Thiorhodovibrio frisius: one gene and its partner. The protein of the gene in region 2 interacts with the protein of the main gene of each other region in a pairwise test. Links are inferred from orthologs where the notes say so. Each region holds a gene or a part of one and is shown on either strand. Other genes may lie near its edges.

Region 1 (10,398 bases), 110 kb from region 2 along the record:
GGGCCTTACCGGCACTTCATGCAAAAGGAGATTTTCGAGCAGCCACACGCCATTGCCGAAACCCTCGAAGGCCGCCTTGGCGCCGACCATGTGATCCCCGCCGCCTTTGGCACCGAAGCAGAAACCCTGTTCGCGCAGGTGCGCTCAGTCACCATTATTGCCTGTGGTACCAGCTTTCATGCCGGATTGGTCGCCAAGCACTGGATTGAATCCCTCGCCGGCATTCACTGCCAGGTGGAAGTCGCCAGCGAATATCGCTACCGCCAGCACGTGGTACCGGAGCAATCCCTCTTTGTCAGCATCTCCCAGTCTGGCGAGACCGCCGACACCTTGGCCGCGCTGCAAATGGCCAAGCACAGTGGCTATCTCGCCACACTCGCCATCTGCAATGTGGCCGAAAGCTCCCTGGTGCGCGAATCCGAACTACAGCTACTCACTCGCGCCGGGCCTGAAATCGGCGTAGCCTCGACCAAAGCCTTCACCACCCAACTGGTTGCCCTGCTGCTGCTGGCGCTCGCGCTTGGGCATCAGCGCCGTCTGAGCCCGGAGCGCGAAGCCCATGCCGTCGAAGTGCTGCGCAACCTGCCGACTCAGATCACACGCGCGCTCAGCATCGACGAGTCCGTCGCTGATCTGGCCCAGCACTTCGTCGAAAAGCGGCACACGCTGTTTCTCGGGCGCGGCGAACAACACGCCATCGCGATGGAAGGCGCGCTCAAGCTTAAGGAAATTTCTTACATTCACGCCGAGGCCTACCCAGCCGGTGAACTCAAGCACGGTCCGCTGGCGCTGATTGATGAGGATATGCCAGTAGTCGCGGTCGCGCCCAACAATGCCCTACTCGAGAAGCTCAAATCCAATCTTGAAGAAGTCCGCGCACGTGGCGGGCAGTTGTTCGTCTTTGCCGATGACAGTGTCGCCTGGCAGCAGGCCGAGGGTGTGCATCTGCTAAGACTGCCGGAAACCGATGATCTGATCGACCCGCTGGTGTTCACCATCCCCATGCAACTGCTGGCCTACCATGTCGCCGTCCTCAAAGGGACGGATGTCGACCAACCGCGCAATCTAGCCAAATCCGTTACCGTCGAATAGTCCGTCTAACCCCAACGCCTGCCGCTGCCCACCCGAAGAAAAAACCCTGGTCAATTGAACTCTTTGTAGTCAGTCAAATAAGACACCGACATCTCCGCTATCTTGAAGCCTTTGATCGAGCAGTGTAGCCTTTCAGCCTGAGCCATTGGAGGCCATCCGACGTCGGCTTTGGAGCGACACCGGTCGCTTCAGGCAAGCGCAATCTTTACCACTGCCCGATTCCCTTATGGACAGCGATCACATCAACTGCATCGACAAACCTGAGATCATCGCCAAGATTCTCACCAAGCATTTCAAGGCGCGTGGAACTCTTTGCGTGTCGACCATTGGCGGCGATTGCAAGGCCAACTCCAAAGTGGTGGATAACGACCCCTTTGCGGAGTACTTACTGCTCGATGCCTTACCGAGCGACGTCGGCGAGACCATCGAACATGCAGACAAGGTCGAACTCCGCGGCTCGATCGAATCTCTCTACAGCTGGTTCCACCACACCGGCAAGCTCGAAGTGATCGTTGAGGATGGCGAGCGCTACTACGAGATCCCCTACCCCGAAAAACTCTTTCAGTTACAGCGGCGCAACTCCTTTCGCACGCACCTGCCCACGCGGCTCACGGCAACCATGACCGGCGAGCTGGAAAACCCAGCCGCCGAGCAAGCACACCCATTTCGTGCCATGCTTCAGAACCTGTCGGCCACTGGCGCCGGTATGTCGGTCAGCGGCAAAACTGCTTCTTTGATCAGCGAGGGGACCAAGCTTTATCAGAGCCGCATTCGAGTTCCAAACATTCTTGATGTCACCGTCGATGCCGACGTCCGCAACTGCCGCCCGGGCAATACCGAAGACGAGTTGGTTCTGGGTCTGGAGTTTCTATGTCTGTCAAGTAAAGACGCCCAGAAAATCACCCGTGCCGTCATGGAGATCCAGCGGCAAGTACTGGCCGATCTGGACGACTAAGGTCGACACTCTGTTGCACGATGCCTTTGCCTCGCCAAATTTTTCTGGCTCATTTTTTTCTGGCCCATTTTTTTTTGGCCCATTTTTTTTTGGCCCGGTATTTTCTGGCCGCTCGGCTAGCCTCCCTTGCCGGGCGCCGAACCGCTCTTGCGCGCTTTGATCATCTGCTGACCGACAGCCTGATGAAGCAACTTAAAGGTGCGCCTCTGAGCTTCCTGATTGGTGGTTTTGGGCTCTCCGATCAGCCCAAGCCTGGCCTGAAAGTACGCCAAATCAGACTGCAGTTGAATCATCAGCAGGCGGCGCTGAATAATTTCTTCGCGCGTATCCGGGCGCTCGGCAATGTTTGGTGCCAGCGCGGCTTTGACTGCGGGTGTTTCGCTCATTTTTTGCTCGGCTGCTCCGGTCTGGTCGCTCATTATACCAATCGCAAACGAATGGTTTTCGGTTTTGGGTCGGGTGACGGCCACGGGGTCTCGGCGGCCCTTGATCGGATCAGGGATGCCGCCGGGAAGCCTACGGGGAGGTCTTCACGGCGTCCCCCCTGGCCGTCACCCGGCCCAGAACGCGCCGAAATCTCAAAGGGTTTCGATATACCATCCCCGAACCCGACACTTTTCTCCCGTCTGCCAAAAACGATCAACTCATGAGCGCGCTCCTTGAGCTTTTTCACGACTCTTCCGCCTTCAATGGTGGCAATGCGGCCTTCATCGAACAGCTCTACGAGCGCTACCTGCGCGACCCCGCCAGCATTGAGGCAGACTGGCGCGCGCGTTTCGATGCGCTGCCCCGGCGCGCAGCCGATGACATTGGCCACCAGCTAACACGCGTTCGCCTGACAGCACTGCAACAGGGATATGACAACCCAGTCTGGTCACCGCATGGGGCTACTCAAGCCGCCCCCGCCCGCGATGGCACATCCGAGTTTAGCGCCACCAAGCAGGCTGCCGTACTTCGATTGATCAATGCCTACCGCAGCCGCGGCCATCAACTGGCCAACCTCGACCCGCTTCGTCTACGCCCACTGCCCGAAGTGGCCGACCTGGAGCCCAGCCAGCACGGTCTGCTCGACGGCGATCTCGACCGGACCTTTCATAGCGGCTCCCTCTATGGTCCCGAACGCATGCCACTGCGCGAGATCATCGACCGCCTCAAACGCAGCTACTGCGGCAGCCTTGGCTGCGAGTACATGCACATCACCACCACACCCGAAAAGCGCTGGCTGCAGAAGCGTATCGAAAGCTACCAGGCACGCCCGGAACTCACCAACAAGGCCCGCCGCTGGCTGCTGCAACTGCTCACCGCCGCTGAGGGCATTGAGCAACACCTGCACCGGCGCTATGTCGGACAAAAGCGCTTCTCGCTGGAAGGTGGCGAGGCCCTGATCCCGCTGCTCGATGAACTCATCCAGCGCGCCGGACGCGACGGGATACGTGAAATCATCATTGGCATGGCCCATCGCGGTCGGCTCAATGTGCTGACCAATATTTTGGGCAAGCCGCCGCAGGATATTTTTGCTGAATTCGAGGGCAAGGTCGCCCTCAAAGCCGGTCAGCGCGCCGGGGACGTCAAGTACCATCTGGGCTTTGCCACCGATGTCGACACCCCCAGCGGGCCGGTGCATCTGGTGCTGGGATTCAATCCATCGCATCTGGAGATCATCAACCCGGTGATCCAGGGCTCGGTGCGCGCGCGCCAGCGCCGCCGCAACGATCGGGACGGAAGCCAGGTACTGCCGGTGCTGATTCATGGCGACTCGGCCTTTGCCGGTCAGGGCGTGGTGATGGAGACCCTGCAACTGTCGCAGACGCGCAGCCATGGCACGGGCGGCACAATGCATATCATTATCAACAACCAGATTGGCTTCACCACCAGCAATCCGCTCGACACCCGCTCAACCCTGTACTGCACCGATGTGGCAAAGATGGTCCAGGGGCCGGTATTTCATGTCAACGGCGATGATCCAGAAGCGGTGATTTTTGCCACCCGCATGGCGCTCGATTTTCGCAATCGATTCAAGCGCGATGTCTTCGTCGATCTGGTCTGCTACCGGCGTCTCGGCCACAACGAGGCCGACGAGCCGGCCGTCACCCAACCGCTGATGTATCGCAAGATTCGCCAGCATCCGAGCGCGCGCACCCTCTATGCACAGCGCCTGATCGACACCGGCGGGCTGACGGCTGATGCCGCCGAGGCCATGATGGCCGACTACCGCCACGCCATTGAGCACGGTCTGGTCGTCACTCGACCAGTACTGTGTGACATCACAACAAGCCAGCGCACCAACTGGCGTCGTTTCACCGACCAGTGGACCACAACCTGCGACACCGGTATGGCGCTCGCCAGTCTAAGGGATGTTGGCGAACGCCTGCTGCCCCTGCCCGATGGGTTCGAGCTGCATCCGCGGGTGGCCAAGATCTGGGCCGAACGGCGCCAGATGGCCGCCGGCGAACAGCTCATCAATTGGGGTTTTGCCGAGAACCTGGCCTATGCCAGCCTGCTTGATGCGGGCATGCCGGTGCGCCTCTCGGGCCAAGATACCGGGCGCGGCACCTTCTTCCACCGCCATGCAAAAATCCACTGCCAAGCAAGCGGCGATGACTACAGCCCTTTGCAGCACCTCAGCCCTGACCAAGGCGCTTTTGTTGCCATTGACTCTATCCTGTCAGAGGAGGCCGTGCTGGGCTTTGAATACGGCTTTGCTACGGCTGAGCCCGACGGGCTGACGCTGTGGGAGGCCCAGTTCGGCGACTTCGCCAACGGCGCCCAAGTGGTGGTCGATCAATTCATCGCCTCCGCCGGCACCAAATGGGGCCTGCAGTGCGGCCTGGTCATGCTGCTGCCGCACGGACTCGAAGGCCAGGGCGCTGAGCATTCGTCCGCCCGGCTGGAGCGCTATCTGCAACTTTGCGCCGAGCACAATATTCAAGTGTGCGTACCCACCACCCCGGCGCAGATTTTTCATCTGCTGCGCCGTCAGATGCTGCGACCCTATCGCCGCCCGCTGATCGTGATGACGCCCAAGAGTCTGCTCCGGCACCGACTGGCGGTCTCGGCACTTGAGGATCTCGCTGAGGGAGGCTTCCAGCCACTGATTTCGGAATGTGACCCGCTGCCAGCAGACAAGATCGAACGAGTGATATTCTGTAGCGGCAAGGTCTATTTCGATCTGCTCGAGGAGCGCCACACCCGGGCACTCGAGAATGTCGCCATTGTGCGCATCGAGCAGCTCTACCCCTTCCCGAAAGAGGACTTCGCGGCGACCCTGGCCGATTACGCTCATGTCGGAGAGTTTATCTGGTGTCAGGAAGAAGCCCAGAACCAAGGCGCATGGGATATGATTAAACACCGTTTTCAACCCCTGATCCGCGCCGGAAAACAGGTCTATTATGTCGGCAGGCCCGCATCTGCGGCGCCCGCCGTTGGCCATCGATCCATTCATCTCGAGCAGCAACAACGGTTGATCGACGAGGCACTGACCGGTCGCATCAACCCCAGCATGAACCACCACATTGACCGAGTCGCTCAAGTCGCATGACAACCGAGGTGCATGTCCCCGTCCTTCCCGAATCGGTCGCCGATGCCACCATACTCGAGTGGCACAAGGCTCCCGGCGACCCAGTGCGCGCCAACGAGAATCTGGTTGACCTCGAAACCGACAAAGTTGTCCTGGAGGTGCCAGCACCTTGCGATGGCATTTTGCGCGAAACCCTGGTCAAGGCCGGAGAAACCGTCACTGCCAGCACCCTGCTCGCGCGCATTGACGAGACCCAGCTAACCGATCAACCACCTGATCAAACAGCCGACCAACCAGACAATCAGCCGGCCGATCATCCAATCGAGCACCCAGCAGGACCCGCTCGAAACCCATCCACTGACATCGCAGCGTCTGACACCAAGCCTCATGCAGCCGACGAGGACGCCCCCGCGCCAGACCCGCTAGGGCTCATGGCGCCAGCCGCCCGGCGCCTGATCAAAGAACTCGGTCTCGACCCCACGCAAATCTCCGGCAGTGGCCGCGATGGACGCGTTCACAAGGCCGACGTACTTGCCTGGCTCGACCGCCACGAGGCGACCGATCCCCAAGCCGACGCTGACCAGGCCGCTTTTGGTGGCGACGCCAGCACCTCATCGCCAAGTGCCCAGCCCCGTCAGAGCCCGCTTCCCCAGCAGGCGATGTCCGCCGAGACGCGGCCGCAACAGCGCGTACCCATGACCCGCCTGCGCGCGCGCATCGCCGAGCGCCTGCTTGAGGCGCAGCGGCAAACTGCCGCGCTCACCACCTTTAACGAGGTCGACATGAGCGCGGTCATGGCGCTGCGCCATCGCTACCGCGAGGAGTTCGAACAGCAGCACGGCACGCGCCTCGGCATCATGGCATTCTTCGTCAAGGCGGCGGTCGCCGCACTGCGGCAGTTTCCGCTTGTGAATGCCACCATCGACGGCAGCGACATTCTCTATCAGGGCTTTTATGACATCGGCATCGCCGTCAGCACCGAGCGCGGCTTGGTGGTACCCATCCTGCGCGATTGCGACCGCCTGAGTCTGGCCGAGATTGAAAGCGGCATTGCAAGCTTTGGCGGCAAGGCCCGTGATGGCAGCCTGAGCTTCGACGAATTGACCGGCGGCACCTTCTCCATCACCAACGGCGGCGTATTTGGGTCCATGCTGTCAACGCCCATTATCAACCCACCGCAAAGCGCTATTCTGGGCATGCACAAGATCGAAGACCGCCCGGTTGCCATCGACGGACAAGTTGTCATTCGCCCAATGATGTATCTCGCGTTATCCTACGATCATCGGCTGATTGATGGACGCGAGGCGGTGCGCTTTCTGGTGGCCATCAAAAACACCATTGAAGACCCGGCCAGACTCTTGCTAAATCTTTAACCCTGAAACAACAGCTTCAAGTTCCCGGATTGCCGGAATCATAGGCCCGAGTTCAAATGCCGCCATCTCGCCCTGATCAGCAAGCGACTGCCCTTAATCCCGCGCGCTCCGTGCGTGCCTTTGCGCTAGAGGAAACTTGCCGCCAATGAAGGTCATGATCCGTGTCGACCGCGTCGCCGCGATCCTTGCCGGCTGCGACTGCTATGGCGATCTGATTGCCGAGGTGGACCCGCGCGAGCTGAACCTTGATGAGCGCAACGCCTTGGCACTCGCGCCCGAGCAACAAGGCGTCACCGATCTGACCGCACCCTTTCCGAGCCCCGGCAGCTACCCCACACCGCCCGAAACCGCCACGCCCGATATCCGCGCCTGGTTGCGCTGGCGCATTAAATGCGCGCGCATTCACGAGCAGGCCCTGATCAATCAACAGGCCGAATGGAAAGCCCAGGCCGACGCCTATATCCTTTACTGGTCGCAGCATCCCCCAGAACGCTTCATTCGCAAAGACTGGCCGGCCATCTACTTTAGCGCTGCCCTGCCCGCCGCAGACGCGCACAGCCCGCCCCTGCCCGAGCGCGACGCCGCCGAGGAGCTTGAACGCATCGAGCAGGCATTGGCCGATAAGCTCGATCAGGCGCGCGAGCTTGCCGAGCAACGCAACCGCGACATGGAAAAGCACAAGGCCCAGTCCGCCGCCCGGCGGCAGGCATCCCAGCAGCGCCGCGCCAAGCAGCTCTCCGCCTGGGTCGAAAACCACATGGACGACAACGCCAAGGCCAGATTCAAGCTCAATCTGCTGCCGGAAGATGAAATTCTCGACGCCATCCGCGCAACCGCCTATCAGCCACTTGATGGCTTTGAGCGATACCGGAAAATCCGCTTCGACGACATCACCCATGGCGATCAGTGCATCGACGGCCAGAGCCTCGATTGCGACACCGATGAGTCAAACCATCTGAGCGCGGAGCAATTTGAACGTTTCCGTGCAATCGATGCGGCTGCACCCGAGGGCGCCAAGCTCAAGGCGCTGATTCATAGCTGCGCCTGCGAGACCTGCAACGCCGGGACCATTCGCCGCAGCGTACAGGTGGTCATTCCTGTCGGCGAGCTACTGTTCAGCCGCGAGTACGCACTTGATATTGGCAGCCAGGTGCCCCCCGAGCCGCCGCGCACCGAGCATCAAGACAACCAGCAGCAGAGCCCCGTGTCTGCGGCAACGCCAGTTCCAGCCGACCACAGCGGACCCGTGCCCGACTGAGACGCGCAAGCACATCCCGCTCAGGCTATCTCTTATGGCCCATCTCTACCTTGCCGTCACCGCGCACGGCTATGGGCATCTGGCTCAAGTAGCCCCTGTCGTTCATGCCTTGAAGGCGCGCCTACCCCGGCTGCGCATCAGCTTGCAGGGCAACCTCAAGCCCGAGATCGTGCGCGCCCGCCTGCCACAAGATGTCGCGCTCATTCCCCATGCCGCCGATGTCGCGCTGCCGATGGATGGCCCGCTGACGGTTTGCTGGGAACAGGGGCTTGCACTCTATGAGGCATTCGAGGCCGATTATGACCGCCATCTCGCCCACCAGATGGACCTTCTGGCCGACGCGCGCCCGGATCTGGTGCTGGCCGACATTCCTTGGCTCCCACTTGATGCCGCGCACCGGCTCGGCATCCCAGCCGTGGGCCTGTGCTCGCTGAACTGGCTGGATATTCTGCGCCAAAGTCCGCTCGGTGATCGACTCTCCTCCGCGCTGGTGGAGCGCCTGCACACCGCTTATGCCGGGGCCGAGCTGTTCATCCGCCCTGCCCCTTCCATGCCCATGCCCTGGCTGCCCAACGCCATCTCCGTCGGGCCTATGGCGCAGTTGCACCCGCGTGATCCCGAACGCCTGCGCGCCCGGCTGGGGCTGGCCGAAGATCAGCGGCTGATTCTGATGCAATTCGGCGGCACCGGGTCGCTGCACATTGATCCCGGCCCCCTTGCGCGCGCCCGCCTGCAACTGCTCACAGCCGACCCCAAGCTCGCCGACAGCTCTGCGGTCAGTCCTATTGGAGGCGCTGGCCCCAGCATGCTCGAGGCGCTCGCCTCCTGCGATGCCATGATCACCAAACCGGGCTATGGCAGCTTTAGCGAAGCCGCCTGCCATGGCATTCCGGTGCTCTATGTGCCACGCGATGGCTGGCCGGAAACCCCGGCACTGGTCGACTGGCTGCACCAGCAGGTAACAGCGGGCGTAATCACCCCAGAACAGCTCGCGCGCGGCGACATGGTCGGGCCAATCGAAGCGCTGCTGGAACAGGCCCGCCTGGATGCCAGGAAGCCGGTGGTCCCGACCGGGATCGAGCAGACAGTTGAGCGGCTGCTACCATGGCTGCAACCCTAGCCGGACGACACTTGCCCTGCCGCCCCAGAGGATGAAACCGATATTTCGCGGTAAGGCTCAGGACGCAAGGGCAGACTCGTCGGCCGCCAGAGCCTCGCGCGCCCGCGCCACGGCCGCGCGCACTTGGTTAGGCGCGGTGCCGCCGAAGTGATCGCGCGCGGCCACCGAGCCTTCGAGGGTCAGGATATCGAAAACATCCTCGTCAATGGCAGCAGAAAAGCCGCGCAGCTCCTCCAGACTCAGATCTGCAAGATCGCGGCCGCGCTCCACACCCAAAGCCACCGCCCGCCCGACGATCTCGTGCGCATCGCGAAAGGCCACGCCTTTGCGCACCAGGTAGTCGGCCAGATCGGTTGCCGTGGTGAAGCCCTGCAGGGCCGCGGTGCGCATGCGCGCGTGATTGCAGCTCAGCGCCCCCATCATGTCGGCAAACACCTTGAGCCCACCACGCAGGGTATCGACAATGTCGAACAGGGGTTCTTTGTCCTCTTGGTTGTCTTTGTTATAGGCCAGCGGCTGGGCTTTCATCAGTGTCAGCAGGGCGATCAAATGGCCAAAGACACGGGCGCTCTTGCCGCGCAGCAACTCGGGCACGTCGGGATTTTTTTTCTGCGGCATAATCGAAGAACCCGTGCAGAAGGCGTCCGAGAGTGTAATAAAGCCAAACTGTGCCGATGACCAGATAATCAGCTCCTCGGAAAAACGCGACAGATGCATACTCAAAATGGCCGCCGCAGCACTGAATTCGATGGCGAAATCCCGATCAGAAACGGCATCGAGCGAGTTCGCCGCCGGGCGGTCAAAACCCAGCAGGCGCGCGCTGTAGTCGCGGTCGATCGGATAGGTGGTCCCGGCCAGCGCGGCAGCCCCGAGCGGCATCAGGTTGATGCGCCGACGCGCGTCGCGCAGACGCTCGACATCGCGTTCGAGCATCTCATACCAGGCCATCATGTGGTGGCCAAAGGTCACCGGCTGCGCCGCCTGCAAGTGGGTGAAGCCGGGCAGAATGGTCGCTGCCTCGCGCTCGGCCAGGTCAACCAGCACCTGCTGCAGGCGGCGAATGGCGCGACTGATCTCGTCCAC
Region 2 (9,966 bases):
GACAGCAATTTCCACCTTAATTTTGGGCAGAAAGTCGACGACATACTCGGCACCGCGATACAGTTCGGTGTGGCCTTTCTGCCGCCCGAAACCCTTAACCTCGATGACAGTGATGCCAGACACGCCGATATCGGCCAGCGCCTCCCGCACATCATCGAGCTTGAATGGTTTAATCACTGCTGTGATCAGCTTCATTGCATAAGCTCCCTAAGTGTATTAAGTGCGGGTAACCGCCATTGACGGTCCCCGCGCAATTAGCCTGTCGGAACGTCAGGATACTCGGACGACTTAGAACGTTTTGTTCCAACCGACCCAGACTTGGGCATCTTCGTCATAGTAGTCGCCATCGGCATCCACTTGTTCATAAGTGAAGCTAAAGGTCCCAAAGTCGCCCGCCTCTTTGCTGACGGTCGCCCCCCAATGCCAGTAATCGTAGGAGGCTTTTTTTGCGACACCATTACTGTCGGCGTAGAAATAGCGGTCATTATCAAAGTCATAGTAACCGCCGAAAACGCCGAAACTAAAATCCCGGGGAAGCGGGACATCCAAGGCGGCGCTGTAGTAAAGGTCGCCCTCCGCGAACATGCCGCCATCGTTCACCTTGCCGTTCCATGCGGTATATTGAATGCCGCCAGACACGGCAGCAGGACCGAAATCATAGCCACCAGAGATACCGATTTCCCAAAAGTCGACGTTACCCGAGCTGTCAGGATAGGCGTAGTAGATGGTATTGAGGCCCAAGCTGGCGTTTTCATCAGGCAGGCTAAAGTCGTAACCCGCATACAAGTCGAGTTCATAGGTCGGCAAACCCGAATTATTGCCGGATGTCGTGCCCACAACCGTTGGGCGCCCCGTGGTTGGATCGAGTCGCACAACCCCGGTCACTGTTTGGGTTCCATCGTCCCAATCGATGTTCGACGCCCAAGTACCAGCATAGAAGCCGCTCTCGTGAGCCACATCCAGCCCACCCTGCACTGCCGCGCCGTCCCCCGTCTGGGTAACGCCGCGCCACATGTAATTAGAAACGGCGCCAATGTTTGCGCTGAAATCCCAAGGCCCCGCCCCTTGTGCCAGCGCGACGTTGGTGCCGGCCAGCGAGAGAGCGACTGCCGCCGCCAGACCGGCGAGTCGCGGCGACGACCGATGAATGCGTGCGGTTTCTTTCATGGCGATTTTTTTCATACGTCTCATCCTAATCAGTTGTCAGTGAAAACCGGTTAATTCGTCCGCCACCTCAGTGCAGCAAAAAGCAGTGCAGCAAAAAGCTGCGGCGGCTGGAACTGACAATTCTGCAAGCAGAACGCATGCCAGCCCTGAATGTTACGAAAACACAACGATCACTCACGACTGTTGCAAAAATACATCAATAAATGCACCAAAATAGTGCTAAAAATCCGTGATCGCACCCAAAAGATGCGCTGTATCGGTGCGCGAATCCCCGAGGACGCGACACCCAAACAGGCTCTATAATGGCTGATATTTCTTTCAGCAAGAACAGGTAGCCGCGCCATGTTGGACCCAAAACAGCTCGATGAACTCGCCCGCCGTCTCAGTGCCGCAATGCCAAAAGGCATGCAAGTGTTGCAAGAAGACCTACAGCGCAGCATGCGCGCAACGCTCGAGGCTGGACTGAACCGGCTCGACTTGGTCACCCGCGAGGAATTCGACATTCAGGCCGCTGTGCTGGCGCGCTCCCGCGCTAAGCTGGAAGCACTGGAGGCACGCATTGCCGAGCTTGAGCAATCGGCACGCGCCGGCAAGGTCTGAGCCATCCGAGCCCGATGGCCAGCACACCGCCCCTAACCAGCAAGCGAGCGGCGCGTGGGCCTCAGCATTCTCCATAGCCGTGCCCCCTATGGCATTCAGGCGCTTGAGGTGATTGTCGAGGTGCAGACCGCTGGCGGCCTGCCCGGCCTGTCCATCGTTGGATTACCCGAAATGGCCGTGCGCGAGAGCAAGGACCGGGTGCGCGGCGCGCTGCGCAGCGGCAGTTTTCAATTTCCGGACGGGCGCGTGACCATCAATCTCGCACCGGCGGATTTACCCAAGGATGGTGGCCGCTTCGATCTGCCCATCGCGCTTGGCATTCTTGGTGCTTCCGGGCAATTGCAGCCCGAGGCCATCGCCGAGCATGAGTTTCTGGGCGAACTGGCCCTTTCCGGCGCCCTGCGGCCAGTTTCGGGCGTGCTGCCCTCGGCACTGGCAGCGCGCGCTGCCGGACGCGCGCTGGTGCTACCGGTCGAAAACGCCGATGAGGCCAGCCTGGTGCGCGATCTGCGCATCCTGCCCGCGCGCCACCTGCTCGATGTCTGTCAGCATCTGAATCAGATCGAGCCGCTGGCGCCTCACCAAACCCAACCCGCCGCCGAAGCCGACAGCGCACCACTGTCCGACCTGGCCGAGGTTCGCGGCCAGCCCCAGGCTAAGCGGGCACTGGAAATCGCCGCCGCCGGTGCTCATAGCCTGCTGTTCGTCGGCCCGCCCGGCACCGGCAAATCCATGCTCGCGAGCCGCCTGCCCGGCATTCTGCCGCCGCTAACCGAAGAAGAAGCCCTGGAGGCAGCGGCCGTGCGCTCTGTGGTGGGGCGAGAACAGCTGGATCGCAGCCGCTGGCGCGAACGGCCCTTTCGCGCACCCCATCACACCGCCTCCGGACCAGCCCTGGTCGGGGGTGGCAGTCATCCACGACCAGGTGAGATTTCGCTTGCACATCATGGAGTGCTCTTCCTTGATGAGCTGCCAGAATTCGATCGCCGGGTGCTGGAGGTACTGCGCGAGCCGCTCGAATCCGGGCGCATTCACATTTCGCGTGCCGCGCGTCAGGCCGAATTCCCAGCGCGTTTTCAGCTCTTGGCCGCGATGAATCCCTGCCCCTGCGGTTACCTTGGTGACCCGAGCGGGCGCTGTCATTGCACTGCCGAGCAAGTCGCGCGCTATCGTGCCCGTATTTCCGGCCCCCTGCTTGATCGCATCGATATGCAGTTAGAAGTCCCCAGGCTCAGCCCCACCGAGTTGGCCGGCCCGCGGCCCCCTACTGAATCCAGCGCGGCGGTGCGCGAGCGGGTGTGCGCTGCACGCGCCCGCGCCGAGACGCGCGGCGGCGGCCCCAACAGCCAGCTACAACCCGCTGGCATCGAACAACATTGTCAGCTCGATGACACCAGCCGCGCCCTGATCAGCACCGCCATGCAGCGCCTGGGGCTCTCGGCGCGCGCCTATCATCGAATCTTGAAGCTCGCGCGCACCATCGCCGATCTCGACGACAGTCCGGCCATCACTCCAGCGCATCTGAGCGAAGCCATCGGCTACCGCCGCCTTGATCGCGGGGACGCGGCTGACCAAACAGCGGGCCAAAGATCAAACAGGCAATCAAGCCCGAAAACCAACAGGGCGTCACGGGCATGATCGAACTGCGCGCGCTCAGTCTCAGACGCGGTCCCAGAGTGCTGTTTGAGCAGGCCGATCTGCGCATTCACCCAGGCCAACGCCTTGGCGTGGTAGGACCCAACGGCTGCGGCAAATCCAGCCTCTTTGCATTGTTGCGCGGCGAGCTGACACCTGATCATGGCGAGTTCAGTCTGCCCCCTAACTGGCAACTGGCGGCGGTCGCACAGCAAACCCCGGCGGGCCAGCAAAGCGCCCTGGACTTTGTGCTCGACGGCGATGCACCCTGGCGCCGCCTGCAACGCGAGATGGATGCAGCGGCCCACGAGGCCGACCAGGGCCTGCACCTGGCCGGACTGCACGATGCCTTCGAGGCCATTGACGGCTACCGCGCCGAAAGCCGGGCTGCACGACTACTGCAGGGGCTCGGATTCGCGCCAGGTAGCGAGCAACGCCCGATCGACAGCTTCTCCGGCGGCTGGCGCATGCGCCTGGCCCTGGCACAGGCACTGATGTGCCGCTCCGATCTGCTACTGCTGGACGAACCCACCAATCATCTCGACCTCGACGCCGTGATCTGGCTCGAGAGCTGGCTTAAAGATTACCCCGGCACCCTGCTGCTGATTTCGCATGATCGGGATTTTCTCGACGCCATTGCCACCCAGGTCTGCTACTTCGAGCAAGGCCGCCTGGGTCTGGTCAACGGCGGCTATTCCGCCTACGAGCGCCAGCGCGGCGAGCGACTGGCGCAGCAGCAGGCGGCACACGCAAAACAGCAACGCGAAATCGCCCATGCGCGCAGCTTTGTCGACCGCTTTCGCGCCAAGGCGACCAAAGCGCGCCAGGCCCAGAGCCGGCTCAAGGCGCTTGAGCGCATGGAGTTGATCGCCCCGGCGCATATCGACTCACCCTTCTCCTTTGCTTTTTTTGAACCGGCACGCGCGGCCAATCCGCTGCTAAGGCTCGAGAGCGCCAGTGTGAGCTACGGCGAAACCCCTGTGTTGCAGGAGCTTGATCTCAGCCTCGCGCCCGGTGGCCGCATCGGCCTGCTTGGCCCCAATGGCGCCGGCAAATCCACCCTGATCAAACTACTCGCTGGACAGCTGGCGCCGGTGAGCGGCGAGCGGCTTGCATCCGAGGGGCTGAAAATCGGCTATTTCGCCCAGCATCAGCTCGATCAGCTCAACCTTGAAGATTCAGCGCTTGGGCATCTGCGCCGCCTCGACCCGGAGCGTCCGGAACAGGGGCTGCGCGACTATCTCGGCGGCTTTGGCTTTGGTGGCGAACGGGTGACCGACCCCATTGCTCCCTTCTCAGGCGGTGAGAAGGCACGCCTGGCCCTGGCCCTGCTGGTCTATCAGCGTCCCAATCTGCTGCTGCTCGACGAGCCGACCAATCATCTCGACATCGACATGCGCCTGGCCATCAGCCGCGCGCTCCAGGCCTTTGCCGGCGCTCTGGTGTTGGTCTCACATGATCGCCACCTGCTGCGCCTGAGTTGCGACGAACTCTGGCTGGTCGATCAGGGTCAGGTGACAAGTTTCGACGGCGACCTCGATGACTATCCGGCCTGGCTAGCCGCGCGCAACCAGACGCCCGGCGCGGCCCGATCCAATAGCACGTCTGCTGCCGAAAACACGCTGAACCTCCAGGTTGGCGCCAACGCTAGCGAACGCGATGCGCGCAAGGATCAACGCCGACGCGAGGCCGAGGCCCGCGCCCGCACCCTGCCACTGCGCCGGCGCCTGAACGAGCTTGAGCAACGCCTGGACCACCTCAGCACACGCCAGTACGAGCTGGAAACTGCGCTTGGCGACAGTGCGCTTTACCAGGAAGACGCCAAAGCTCGGCTGTTGTCGCTGATCGCCGAAAAGCAGCAGGTGGATGCCGATCTTGCCAGCGTCGAACACAGCTGGCTCCAGGCGGGCGAAGCCCTGGAACAGGCCGAGGCCACCGCCGCATGACGCACCTACCGCCCCAGTATCGCTGGCAGTGGTGGATGCGCGAATGGCACGAGCTGCGCGACCGGCGCCTGCGCCTGCCAAAATGGGCCTGGCATGCCCTTGTCAGCCTGACCTTGGCCGGGCTGCTACTTTTCGCCTCCCCCTACTGGACTCTGTGGCGCATGAGCCGCGCGGCCAGTTCCGCCACGCCGGAGGCGCTGCGCCCCTTTGTTGACCTGGGAGCGGTGCGCGATCAAATTCGCCGCCGCCTCAACAAAGACCTCAAAAGCGACATTGGCGAGGTGTCGGATCACTTCATCGAGTGGATCGAGCAAGGTCTCCAGCAACAGGGAACCGCAGCCATTGATCACCTGGTCAAGCTCGAATGGATTGCTGGACTGCTGCGCGATGAGAGCAGCCAGACTCCGCTGTTAGAACGTGTTATCTATGCCTTTTATGACCCTCCCCATGGCTTCCTGATCAAGCTCGAGCAGCCCGACGGCGAGCCCGTCACCCTGCTACTGCGCCCAGCGCCGCTGCGCTGGCGCATCACAGCCGTCTCTTATTGATGGTACAAAGGCAAAGCAAGCCGCGCGATCCGCCACCAACAACCCCGAGCGCTTTTGTTACACTGCCGCTAGCGCTCGAGAGTCCTTATTCCCTGTCTTTTTATTAAGGTTATTCCATGTCCCCGTTCAAAGATCTCTGCGAGAGTTCCCCTAACGACAGCCTGTTCGACCTGCCGCCCCTGGCGATGGACGGACCCGGTTTGGCGCGGGATTTTCAACACTATTACGCGCACAATTTCGGCCGTGATCGCGATTGTCGCTCCAGCTACTACCCCTACAAGGCACTGGCCATTGCCCTACGCGACCGGCTGATGGAGCGCTGGAAAAGCACCCGCGCCGCGCAGGATGCCGCCAATTGCAAGCGCACCCATTATCTGTCACTCGAGTTCCTGATGGGCCGCACCACGAGCAACGCCCTGATGAACCTGGGTCTCACTGAAGGGGCCGCAAAAAACCTGCACGACATGGGCCTGATGCTGGAGGAAATTGAAGCCGCCGAAATGGATGCCGGGCTGGGCAACGGTGGTCTGGGTCGACTCGCTGCCTGCTTTCTCGATAGCTGCGCCACCCTGCAACTGCCAGTCAAAGGCTATGGGCTGCGCTACGAATACGGCATGTTCCGCCAGCTGATCGAAAACGGCCATCAGGTCGAGGAACCCGATCATTGGTTGCGCGATGGCGTGCCCTGGGAGCTGGAACGTCCGGAATACACCCAGCGCATTAAGTTTGGTGGTCGCACCGAAGAATACCTTGACGATCACGGGCGTCTACACAAACGCTGGGTCGATACAAACAACGTACTGGCTGTGCCTTACGACATTCCCATTCCCGGCTACCTCAACGACACCGTCAATACGCTGCGACTCTGGTCGGCCGCCGCCACCGATGAGTTTGACCTGGGCGAATTCAACGCCGGCAGCTATCCGGAATCGGTCGCGGCCAAGAACGACGCCGAGCACATCACCATGGTGCTCTACCCCAACGATTCCAACGAGTGCGGCAAGGAACTGCGCCTGCGCCAGCAGTATTTCCTCGCCAGCGCCAGCATCAAGGACGTGATGCGCGACTGGATTCGCCTGCACGGCAAGGACTTTACCCACTTTGCCGAGAAAAACTGCTTCCAGCTCAACGACACCCATCCAGCCATCTCTGTCCCCGAGCTCATGCGCCAGCTGATGGACGAGCATCACATGGAGTGGGCAGAGGCCTGGGCCATTACCAGCCAGACCATGGCCTACACCAACCACACCCTGCTGCCCGAGGCGCTGGAGCGCTGGCCGGTGCGGCTGTTTGCACAACTGGTACCGCGGCTGCTGGAAGTTATCTACGAAATCAACGCGCGCTTTCTGTCCGAGGTCGCCGGGCGCTGGCCGGGCGACATGGATCGCCAGCGGCGCATGTCGCTGATCGAAGAGAGCGATGATCCCCAGGTGCGCATGGCCTTTCTGGCCATTGTCGGCAGCTTCTCGGTCAATGGCGTGGCGGCGCTGCATTCGGAGTTGCTGATTCACGGCCTGTTCCGCGATTTTTACGAACTCTGGCCGGACAAGTTCAACAACAAGACAAATGGTGTCACCCCACGCCGCTGGCTGGCCATGTGCAATCCAGGCCTGCGCGAGCTACTGAACGACACCATCGGCGAGGACTGGGTCAACGACCTGTCCCTGCTCGGGCGCATGGCGCCCTCGGCCGAGGATGCCGCCATGCGCGAGCGCTGGGACAAGATCAAACAGGCAAACAAGAAGCGAGTGGCCACCATGGTGACGGCCGCCTGCAATGTCGACTTCCCAACCGACTTCCTGTTTGACGTGCAGGTCAAGCGCATCCATGAGTACAAACGCCAGCTGCTCAACGTCCTGCATCTGATCTATCTTTATGCGCGCATCAAGCGTGGCGAGGACATTGGCACTCCGCGCTGCGCTTTGATCGGCGGCAAGGCAGCGCCTGGCTATGAGATGGCCAAGCGCATTATCAAGCTCATCAACAACGTCGCCTCGGTGGTGAATGCCGACCCCAAGGTCAATCAGCAACTGCGCATTGCTTTCATTCCGGACTATCGCGTCTCTGTGATGGAAGTGCTGGCACCTGGCACCGACTTGTCCGAGCAAATCTCGACTGCGGGCAAGGAAGCCTCCGGCACCGGCAACATGAAGTTCATGATGAACGGCGCGCTGACCATCGGCACCCTGGACGGCGCCAATATCGAGATTCGCGAGAAAGTTGGCGATGAGAACTTCTTCCTGTTCGGCCTGACCGCTAAGGAAGTCGAGCAAACCCGAGGCAACTACGACCCCAATGGCATCATCGAGCGCACTCCGGCGCTGGCCGAGACCATGGCGCTGCTGGAATCCGGGCATTTTTGCCAGTTCGAGCAAGGCATTTTTGACCCCATCATCCACAGCATTCGCGATCCCTTTGATCCCTGGCTGACGGCGGCCGACTTCGACAGCTACCGCCTGACCCAAGAGCAGGTGGCCGAGGCCTATCAAGACCGTGAGCGCTGGTTGCGCATGAGCATTCTCAACACCGCCCACAGCGGCTATTTCTCCTCCGACCGCACCATTGCAGAATACAACCGCGATATCTGGCGGCTAGATCCAGTGCGCCCGCCGGCGCCCGGCAAACATTGACGGAAGGACCCATGAGCAAGACCCAGCAACCAACCCCTGCGGGCAACGAACCGGCACCGCACGAACTCGACCCCGAACGCATCATTGATGTGCAGTTCGAGCGCGCCTGCGCGCACCTGACCGACATCGACCCAGGCCTGATCCAGGTGCTGCGGCGGCCAAGGCGCACCCTCACCGTCAATGTGCCCATTGAGCGCGATGACGGCAGCCTGGCGAATTTCGTTGGCTACCGAGTGTTGCACAACCGCCTGCTTGGTCCTGGCAAGGGCGGCATTCGCTATCACCCGCGCGTGTCCCTGCCTGAAGTCGGCGCCCTGGCCGCGCTCATGACCTGGAAATGCGCCCTGGTGCGGGTGCCCTTCGGCGGAGCTAAGGGTGGGGTGACCTGCGACCCGAAGCACTTGAGCGAGCGCGAACTGCGCCACATCACTCGGCGCTTTATCTCGGAACTTGGCGACAATATCGGACCTTATACCGACATCCCAGCGCCGGATCTCTACACCAGCTCCCAGACCATGGCCTGGATTCTGGACACCTTCGACGCCATGCACCCGGGCAAAAACAATCTGCCGGTGGTCACTGGCAAGCCGCTGGAGCTCGGCGGCTCCGAGGGGCGGGACGAGGCCACAGGACGCGGCTGCGTCTACAGCGCCGAGCGGCTGGTCTCCTTGGGTGCGGTCCCTGGCTTGAGCGAGCTTGATGGCGCGAGCGTTGTGATTCAGGGCTATGGCGAGGTCGGCCGGGTTGCCGCGCAGCTGCTGCACGAACTTGGTGCGCGCATCATCGCCGTCAGCGACTCGCGCGGAGCCGTTCTCGACCCGGAGGGACTGGATCTCTCCGCCCTCGCCCGTCACAAGGCCGCCACCGGCAGCGTGCTTGGCTTTGACGAGAGCCGCAGCATCACCGCCGCAGAACTCCTGGCACTGGAGTGCGATCTGCTGATTCCGGCCGCGCTCGGCGGGCAGATTCATTCCGGCAACGCAGGGCAGGTCAAGGCCCGGCTGATCGTGGAAGGCGCCAACCGGCCCATCACGCCGGAGGCCGATGACATCCTGACCGACAAGGGCATTCTGGTGCTGCCGGACATTCTCGCCAATGCCGGTGGTGTCACCGTGAGCTACTACGAGTGGGTGCAGAACATCGAGCACCACACCTGGCCGCTGGAGGAAATCAACAGCAAGCTGCGGGTGCGCATGAACGATGCCACCGACCGGGTGGCAGCGCGCTGGCGTCAATTCACCCCGCCTGCGGATGAAACGGCGCCCGACTCCCAGCGCCGCGATCTGCGCACCGCCGCGCTGGTGGAATCACTCGAACGCCTGGCCCACGTGCTAAAACAACGCGGCATCTGGCCCTGATGCCTTGGGGCTGCCAAGCCCCATTTGCCGTGCGCTGGGCACGCTGGCGGCCCCGGCTCCATAGTGCTGCCGCACGAAGTCG

Evidence for each region.
Region 1: the proteins of Thiofri_RS07200 (region 2) and Thiofri_RS07685 interact in binary tests that used the Escherichia coli proteins (3 or more experiments, as listed by UniProt). The link is inferred for Thiorhodovibrio frisius from one-to-one orthologs.

Annotation. Positions count from the first base shown.
Region 1 is NZ_CP121471.1:1,645,678-1,656,075, reverse strand. The notes cover bases 2,355-5,785. They hold Thiofri_RS07685 (2-oxoglutarate dehydrogenase E1 component), read left to right. Parts: upstream 2,355-2,693; coding sequence 2,694-5,585; downstream 5,586-5,785. Other genes in these bases: odhB (2-oxoglutarate dehydrogenase complex dihydrolipoyllysine-residue succinyltransferase), read left to right, coding at 5,582-5,785; Thiofri_RS07690 (hypothetical protein), read right to left, coding at 2,355-2,466. Outside these bases: glmS (glutamine--fructose-6-phosphate transaminase (isomerizing)), read left to right, coding at 1-1,092; Thiofri_RS07695 (flagellar brake protein), read left to right, coding at 1,319-2,047; more of Thiofri_RS07690, read right to left, coding at 2,164-2,354; more of odhB, read left to right, coding at 5,786-6,937; Thiofri_RS07675 (hypothetical protein), read left to right, coding at 7,083-8,195; Thiofri_RS07670 (hypothetical protein), read left to right, coding at 8,230-9,315; argH (argininosuccinate lyase), read right to left, coding at 9,373-10,398. UniProt on the Escherichia coli protein: E1 component of the 2-oxoglutarate dehydrogenase (OGDH) complex which catalyzes the decarboxylation of 2-oxoglutarate, the first step in the conversion of 2-oxoglutarate to succinyl-CoA and CO(2).
Region 2 is NZ_CP121471.1:1,539,477-1,549,442, reverse strand. The notes cover bases 2,876-5,874. They hold Thiofri_RS07200 (ATP-binding cassette domain-containing protein), read left to right. Parts: upstream 2,876-3,401; coding sequence 3,402-5,348; downstream 5,349-5,874. Other genes in these bases: Thiofri_RS07195 (DUF2939 domain-containing protein), read left to right, coding at 5,345-5,874; Thiofri_RS07205 (YifB family Mg chelatase-like AAA ATPase), read left to right, coding at 2,876-3,405. Also shown: Thiofri_RS07220 (P-II family nitrogen regulator), read right to left, coding at 1-195; Thiofri_RS07215 (TorF family putative porin), read right to left, coding at 289-1,182; ubiquinone biosynthesis accessory factor UbiK, read left to right, coding at 1,510-1,767; more of Thiofri_RS07205, read left to right, coding at 1,822-2,875; more of Thiofri_RS07195, read left to right, coding at 5,875-5,896; Thiofri_RS07190 (glycogen/starch/alpha-glucan phosphorylase), read left to right, coding at 6,013-8,526; Thiofri_RS07185 (Glu/Leu/Phe/Val family dehydrogenase), read left to right, coding at 8,538-9,884. UniProt on the Escherichia coli protein: Genetic data indicate it may be involved in ribosome assembly or function.